Regions from separate parts of the Phytohabitans kaempferiae genome, predicted to be linked through region 1. Evidence: riboswitches for the same ligand, from Rfam matches in the RefSeq annotation. Region 1 holds a riboswitch; the other holds the start of a gene.

Region 1 (3,324 bases):
GAGACGTCGCCGCCGAACTCACCCGGTCTGGCCACACCGAGCAGAGCGTTGAGGTTGGCGCCGTCGACGTAGACCTGACCGCCGTATTCGTGGACGAGGTCGCACAGCCGGGAGATGCCGTCCTCGTAAACTCCATGGGTCGATGGGTAGGTGACCATCACCGCAGCCAGCTCGTCCGCGTGCTGGCGGCATTTCGCCTCAAGATCCGCCAGGTCGACGGCCCCGTCGTCCTGAGAGGCAATGACGATCACGCGCATCCCGGCCAGCACGGCCGAGGCGGCGTTGGTGCCGTGCGCGCTGGCGGGAATGAGGCACACGTCCCGCCGGGCCTCGCCGCGGTCGCGGTGATACGCACGAATCGCCAGCAACCCCGCCAGTTCACCCTGCGAGCCGGCATTGGGCTGCACGGATACGGCCGCGTACCCCGTGATCTCAGCCAGCCACGTCTCCAGCTGCCTGATCAGCCGCGTGTACCCGGCAACATCTTCCGGTGGCGCGAACGGGTGGAGGTCGGCGAACCCGGCCAACCCGATGGCCTCCATCTGGGTGGTCGCGTTGAGCTTCATCGTGCAGGAGCCCAGCGGGATCATGCCGCGGTCCAAGGCGAAGTCGCGGCCGGACAGCCGGCGCACGTAGCGCAGCATCGCGGTCTCCGACCTGTGCTCGTGGAAGACCGGGTGAGTGAGAAACCCGGACCGGCGGCGCATCCGTTCCGGCAGTCCGCCGGCCGTTTCCTGACGCGCGGCACACGGGGTTGCGCCGAATGCGGCCAGCACAGAACTGATGTGCTCGGCCGTCGTGATCTCCGAGCATGCGACCGCGACGTGATCGGCATCGACCAGCCGGAGCAGCAGACCGGCCTCGTGTGCCGCGTCCACGACAGCCGCGCCACGACCCGGCGCACGCACCGTGAGCGTATCGAAGAAGTGTTCGGTGACGACTGCATGCCCAGCAGCCCGCAGCCCGGCGGCCAGTGCCGTCGCATGGTCGTGGACCTGGCGCGCAATCGCGGTCAGCCCGGCCGGGCCGTGGTAGACGGCGTACATCGACGCCACCACTGCGAGGAGAACCTGCGCGGTGCAGATGTTGGAGGTCGCCCTGTCGCGCCGGATGTGCTGCTCACGTGTCTGCAGTGCCAGCCTGTATGCCGGGTTCCCGGCGGCGTCGACGGAGACACCGACCAGTCGGCCAGGCAGGTGCCGTTCGAGCCCTTTGCGCACCGCCATGAACGCGGCGTGTGGACCTCCATGGAACAGCGGGACGCCGAGGCGCTGCGCGGAGCCGACAGCGATGTCCGCCCCGAACTCTCCCGGTGGGGTGAGCAGTGTGAGAGCCAGCAGGTCAGTGGCTGCCGCCACCAGGGCCCCACGCTCGTGCGCCTGTACGACGAGCGGAGCCAGATCGCGGATCTCCCCCGAGCAGCCGGGATAGGAGATGACGAGACCAAAGAACTCGCCGCCGGGCAGCAAGTCCGTCACGTCGATGAGCTCGACTTCCACCCCGATCGCCGCCGCTCGCGTGCGCAGCACCTCGAGCGTCTGTGGCAGCGTGTCGGAGTCGACCAGGAGCCGCGACGACGACCCCGACGCACGCCGCATCAACATCATCGCCTCGGCGACGGCAGTGCCCTCGTCGAGCAGAGACGCATTGGCAATGGCCAGACCGGTGAGGTCGCCCACCATGGTCTGGAAGTTCAGCAGCGCCTCCAGCCGACCCTGGCTAATCTCCGGCTGATACGGCGTATAGGCGGTGTACCACGCTGGGTCCTGTAGCACGTTGCGACGGATGACGGCCGGCGTGATAGCCGGGTAGTAACCCAACCCAATCATCGGCACTGACACTCGGTTGCGAAAGGCCAGTTCGGCGAGTTCCGCCGCCACATCGGCTTCCGGCACAGGCTGTGGCAATCGCAGCCGGCGGGTGGATCGGATGGCGGCTGGAACGGCTGCATCGATCAAGTGGTCGAGCGTGCCGAAGCCCAGTTCGGCCAGCATCGTCGCCCGGTCACCGGCAGAGATGCCGATATGGCGGGCGGTGAAAGCAGGTTGAGCAGCGTCGGATTCAAGAATCGCGGCCACGTCGGAGGCTCCCTCTGTCCGGCACCACGACACAGTGATGCCATACCTGGTCACCTCCCCGCTCTGTCATCGGTACCTGAGAGCTTCGCCGCCTTGTCAGCAGCTTGCACCGTGGGCGCAGGACGAACTGGGTCCTGACTTTCCAGAGTCGCCTGGCCTGCGCGGTACTCGTGCCTGAGAGTTCTGGGGAGTCTTGCTCCTTCGGCGCCTCACCCTGTGTGGGGCGAGGACTCTCCCGCGCGGGCCGTGACGGCGCGATATGAAGTTGAATGGCAGGGACTCTACATCGGCCGCCGCCCGTTTGTCGCCGGGGTCATCGCCCCCGGCTGCCCTGACGGCCCTTCACACCTGGCCTCTGAGCTGAGAATCAGGCCGTCGGCGGCTCCGTTGACGTCTTCCTGAGATCTCGTCGACATCCCTGCCACCAAGGCCAGCGTTCTCCATTTGGAACGCTCGTACCCAAGGATGAACAACTGAGCGATCGTCCTGTAGGCTCCCCCGCATGGTGCTGGCAACGATCAACCCCGCTACCGGCGTCCGCGAGGACGAGTTCGAAGCCCATGACGCCGCCGAGATCGAGCGTCGTGTAGAGCAGGCCGCCCAGGCGCACTTGGAGTTGCGCGTGACCGGGTTCGAGGACCGTGCACGATGGACGCGCCGGGCCGCCGAGCTCCTCGAAGGTGACGCCGAGGACACCGCCAGAATGATCACTGTCGAGATGGGGAAACCGATCGCCCAGTCGCGCGCGGAGGTATACAAGTGCGCGAAGACGCTGCGGTTTTACGCCGATCACGCGGCCGAATTCCTCGCCGACGAGCACCTCGCAAATCCCTCGGCCGTCAACGCATCGCAGGCGTTCGCTCGTTACCATCCGATCGGCGTGGTACTCGCCGTCATGCCATGGAATTATCCGCTCTGGCAGGTCGTGAGATTTGCCGCGCCCGGACTCATGGCCGGCAACGCCTGCCTCTTGAAACACGCCTCGAACGTCCCGCGGTCTGCGATCTACCTGGACACGCTCTTCGAACGAGCCGGTTTTCCGGCAGGCGCGCTGAACACACTTCTCATCGGCGCACGAGACGTCGAAGCGGTGATCGCGGACCGCAGGGTTGCGGCCGTGACGCTGACCGGCTCAGAGCCTGCCGGCCGTTCGGTCGCAGCGGCGGCAGGCAGGTCGATCAAGAAGACGGTGCTCGAGCTCGGCGGCTCCGACCCGTTCATCGTCATGCCGAGCGCCGACCTTGAG
Region 2 (3,324 bases), on a different contig from region 1:
CGGCCCACACCTCGGCCAGGTGCGCGGGCGTGGTCGTCTCGTCGCAGGCGATCCCCACCGCGTCGGGCGAGGCGAGCCGCAGGTTGACCCCGCGCGCCGCGGCGGCCTCGACGACCTCGGCGGCCCGCCCCGGCACCACCGCGGTCACCGTGTCGAAGAAGTCGTCGCTGACCAGCGGCACCCCGCCAGCCCGCAGCCCCGCCGCGAGCGTCGCCGCTCGGTCGGCGACCCGGGACGCGATCGCGCGCAGCCCGGCCGGGCCGTGGTAGACGGCGTACATGCCGGCCATCACGGCGAGCAGCACCTGGGCGGTGCAGATGTTGCTGGTCGCCTTCTCCCGGCGGATGTGCTGCTCGCGGGTCTGCAACGCCAGCCGGTACGCCGGCGCGCCGTCCGCGTCGCGGGAGACGCCCACCAGGCGGCCGGGCAGCATCCGCTCCAGCCCCGCGCGGACCACGAGGTAGCCGGCGTGCGGGCCGCCGAACCCCATCGGTACGCCGAACCGCTGCGTGGTGCCGGCCGCGATGTCGGCGCCGATCTCCCCCGGCGGGCGCAGCAGCGTGAGCGCCAGCAGGTCGGCGGCGACGGTGACCAGCGCGCCGACCCCGTGCGCCGCCTCGACCAGCGCGGCGTGGTCGCGCACCACGCCGGACGCGCCGGGGTACTGGAGGTGCAGCCCGAAGAACTCGCCGGGCAGCGGCTCGGAGGCCAGGTCGACCACCCGCACCGTGATGCCGAGCGGCTCGGCCCGCGTGCGGATGACCGAAAGCGTCTGCGGCAGCGCGTCGGCGTCCACCACGTACACCATGCTGGTGCTCTTGCTCGCGCGGCGGGCGAGGGTCATCGCCTCGGCCGCGGCGGTCGCCTCGTCGAGCATGGAGGCGTTGGCGGTGGTGAGGCCGGTGAGGTCGGCCACCATGGTCTGGAAGTTGAGCAGCGCCTCCAGCCGCCCCTGGCTGATCTCCGGCTGGTACGGCGTGTACGCGGTGTACCAGGCCGGGTTCTCCAGCACGTTGCGGCGGATCACCGCCGGCGTGTGTGTGCCGTGGTAGCCGAGGCCGATCATCGAGACCGCCACGGTGTTGCGCGAGGCGAGCGCGCGCAGCTCGGCGAGCGCCTCCTCCTCGGTGGCGGCCGGCGGCAGGTCGAGCCCCTCGTGCCAGCGGATCACCTCGGGTATCGCGGCGTCCATCAGCTCGTCGAGCGAGCCGTATCCGACGGTCTCCAGCATGCGGCGCTGCTCGGCGCCGGAGGGTCCGATGTGGCGGGCGGCGAAACTCATGGGCGGCTCCTGGAAGGTCGGCTCAGCAACCTCCCCCTCTGTCGCGCCAGCGCTCCAGAGTCGCCTGCCCTCGCGGTCCTTTTGCCTGAGAGGTTCCGGGGAGGATTTGCCCCTTCGGCGCCGCCAGTCGATGCTGGCGGTCTCTCCCGCGCGGGTGGTACCGGCGAGGTCAAACCTACCAGGACGCGTGTTTCGCCCGGATGTCCTGGTCCCCCACAAGATCCACCACCTGGGCGGCCGAGGGACGTTGCGCGATCTCGCAAGGTCCGGTCACGAAGGGATCACGGCGACCGCCGGGTCCGGCGCGGGCTGGTTGCATGGGCGCCGCACAAGGAAGGTCAGGAGTACGCCTTGCACGACATCGCGCTCGAACCACGCGAACGCGCCCTCATCGAGCTGCTCGCCCGCGGGCACACCGACGCCAGCGCGGCCCGCGAGCTGCGCATCAGCGCCCGCTCGGTCTCCTACATCCTGCGCGGGCTGATGGACCGCCTCGGTGTGGACAACCGCTTCCAGCTCGGCCTCGCGCTCGGCGCCCTGCGCGCCGCCCAGCCCGCCGACCCACGGCCTCCGGGCGATCCGCCCGGAGAGGACCGGTGACCGGGGGAGCCTCAGCCCGCCCGGCGGCGCGCCCGCCGGGCGGCCAGCTCGTCGCCCACCATCGCGTCGGTGTCGTCGGCGTCGGCGGCGGCCACCTCGGTCGTCACCGGCGCGCCCGCGGCCGGCTCCGCCGGCAGGTGCGACAGCGAGCCCTGGATCTCCTTGAAGGCGCCGCCGATGGCGATGCCGAACACGCCCTGGCCACCCTGGAGCAGGTCGACGACCTCCTCCGGCGAACGGCACTCGTAAACCGTCGTGCCGTCGGAGATCAGCGTGATGCCGGCCAGGTCGTCGACACCGCGCGAGCGGAGGGTCTCGATCGCCTTCCGGATGTTCTGCAGGGAGACGCCGGCGTCGAGCAGCCGCTTGACCACCTTGAGCACGACCAGGTCGCGAAACGAGTACAGCCGCTGCGTGCCCGAGCCCGAGGCGTCCCGGATGCTCGGCACCACCAGCGCCGTGCGCGCCCAGTAGTCCAGCTGTCGGTAGCTGATCCCGACCGCGTGGCAGGCGGTCACACCGCGATATCCGACGGTGTCGACCTCTTCGCCGCCCACGGCGGCTACTGAGGAGGAACCCTCATCCATGTGGCAACCTCCCAACGGGGCTGTGCCGGCTGGCGCTCGCAAAGAAGGCCCGCGCCGGCCGCCGGGCCAACCCTATAGCGCATGTGGAGGGTTGCCGGGGAAGGTTTGGCCCGACACGCCGCGCCCGAGGGATGGTTCACCCCTAGCCGGCGAAGTCCTCCGGGCGCACCTGCTCCAGGAACTCCCGGAACTTCTCCACCTCGTCTTCCTGCTCGTCCGGGATCACGATCCCGGCCTCGCTCAGCACCTGCTCGGCGCAGCGGATCGGGGCGCCGACACGCAGCGCCAGCGCGATCGAGTCGCTCGGCCGGGCCGAGACCCGCAGCCCGTCGCCGATCAGCAGGTCGGCGTAGAACACGTTTTCCTTCAGCTCGGTGATCTCGACCGCGCGCAACGGGGCCTTCAGGGCCGCCAGGATGTCGCGCAGCAGGTCGTGGGTGAGTGGCCGGGCCGGTTTGACGCCCTGCTGCTCGTACGCGATCGCGGTGGCCTCGACCGCACCGATCCAGATCGGCAGGTAACGGTCGCCCTCGACCTCTCTGAGCAGCACGATCGGCTGGTTGCTGGGCAGCTCCACCCGCACCCCGACCACGCTCAGCTCGCGCACCGCCGCCTCCGTGTGGTTGTGTCTTCCCGCCTCACCGTCACGGTACACGGACCGCCGGTGGCCCGTCCCCTGCGGTTTGTGTCAACGCCACCGAGCCGTTGACACGGCCGCCTCAGCGCCCCAGCGCATCGCGCAGCCCCGCGCGTACCAGCGCCGCGTGCAACTGCTGCGAGAGGCGCGCCAGGTCAGCCGCGGTCTGGTCGGCGCGGGCCCGGGCCGCCGGGTCGTTCTGCCGCGCCAGCGGGGCC

What was found. A riboswitch is a leader RNA that binds a small molecule or an ion and turns the genes downstream of it on or off. The one in region 1 is predicted to bind glycine.
Region 2: linked by a shared signal. The riboswitch ahead of gcvP (aminomethyl-transferring glycine dehydrogenase) and the one ahead of gcvP (aminomethyl-transferring glycine dehydrogenase) in region 1 are both predicted to bind glycine.

The regions. Positions count from the first base shown of each region.
Region 1 covers NZ_JBHLUH010000023.1:62,948-66,271, reverse strand. Annotated here, with positions in the region: gene gcvP (aminomethyl-transferring glycine dehydrogenase) at 1-2,078, opposite strand, end outside; glycine riboswitch at 2,132-2,230, opposite strand; glycine riboswitch at 2,231-2,326, opposite strand; gene ACFFIA_RS15425 (NADP-dependent succinic semialdehyde dehydrogenase) at 2,581-3,324, shown strand, end outside.
Region 2 covers NZ_JBHLUH010000085.1:13,641-16,964, reverse strand. Annotated here, with positions in the region: gene gcvP (aminomethyl-transferring glycine dehydrogenase) at 1-1,282, opposite strand, end outside; glycine riboswitch at 1,346-1,441, opposite strand; gene ACFFIA_RS38980 (LuxR C-terminal-related transcriptional regulator) at 1,634-1,882, shown strand; gene ACFFIA_RS38975 (MerR family transcriptional regulator) at 1,894-2,469, opposite strand; gene ACFFIA_RS38970 (bifunctional nuclease family protein) at 2,612-3,076, opposite strand; gene ftsR (transcriptional regulator FtsR) at 3,189-3,324, opposite strand, start outside.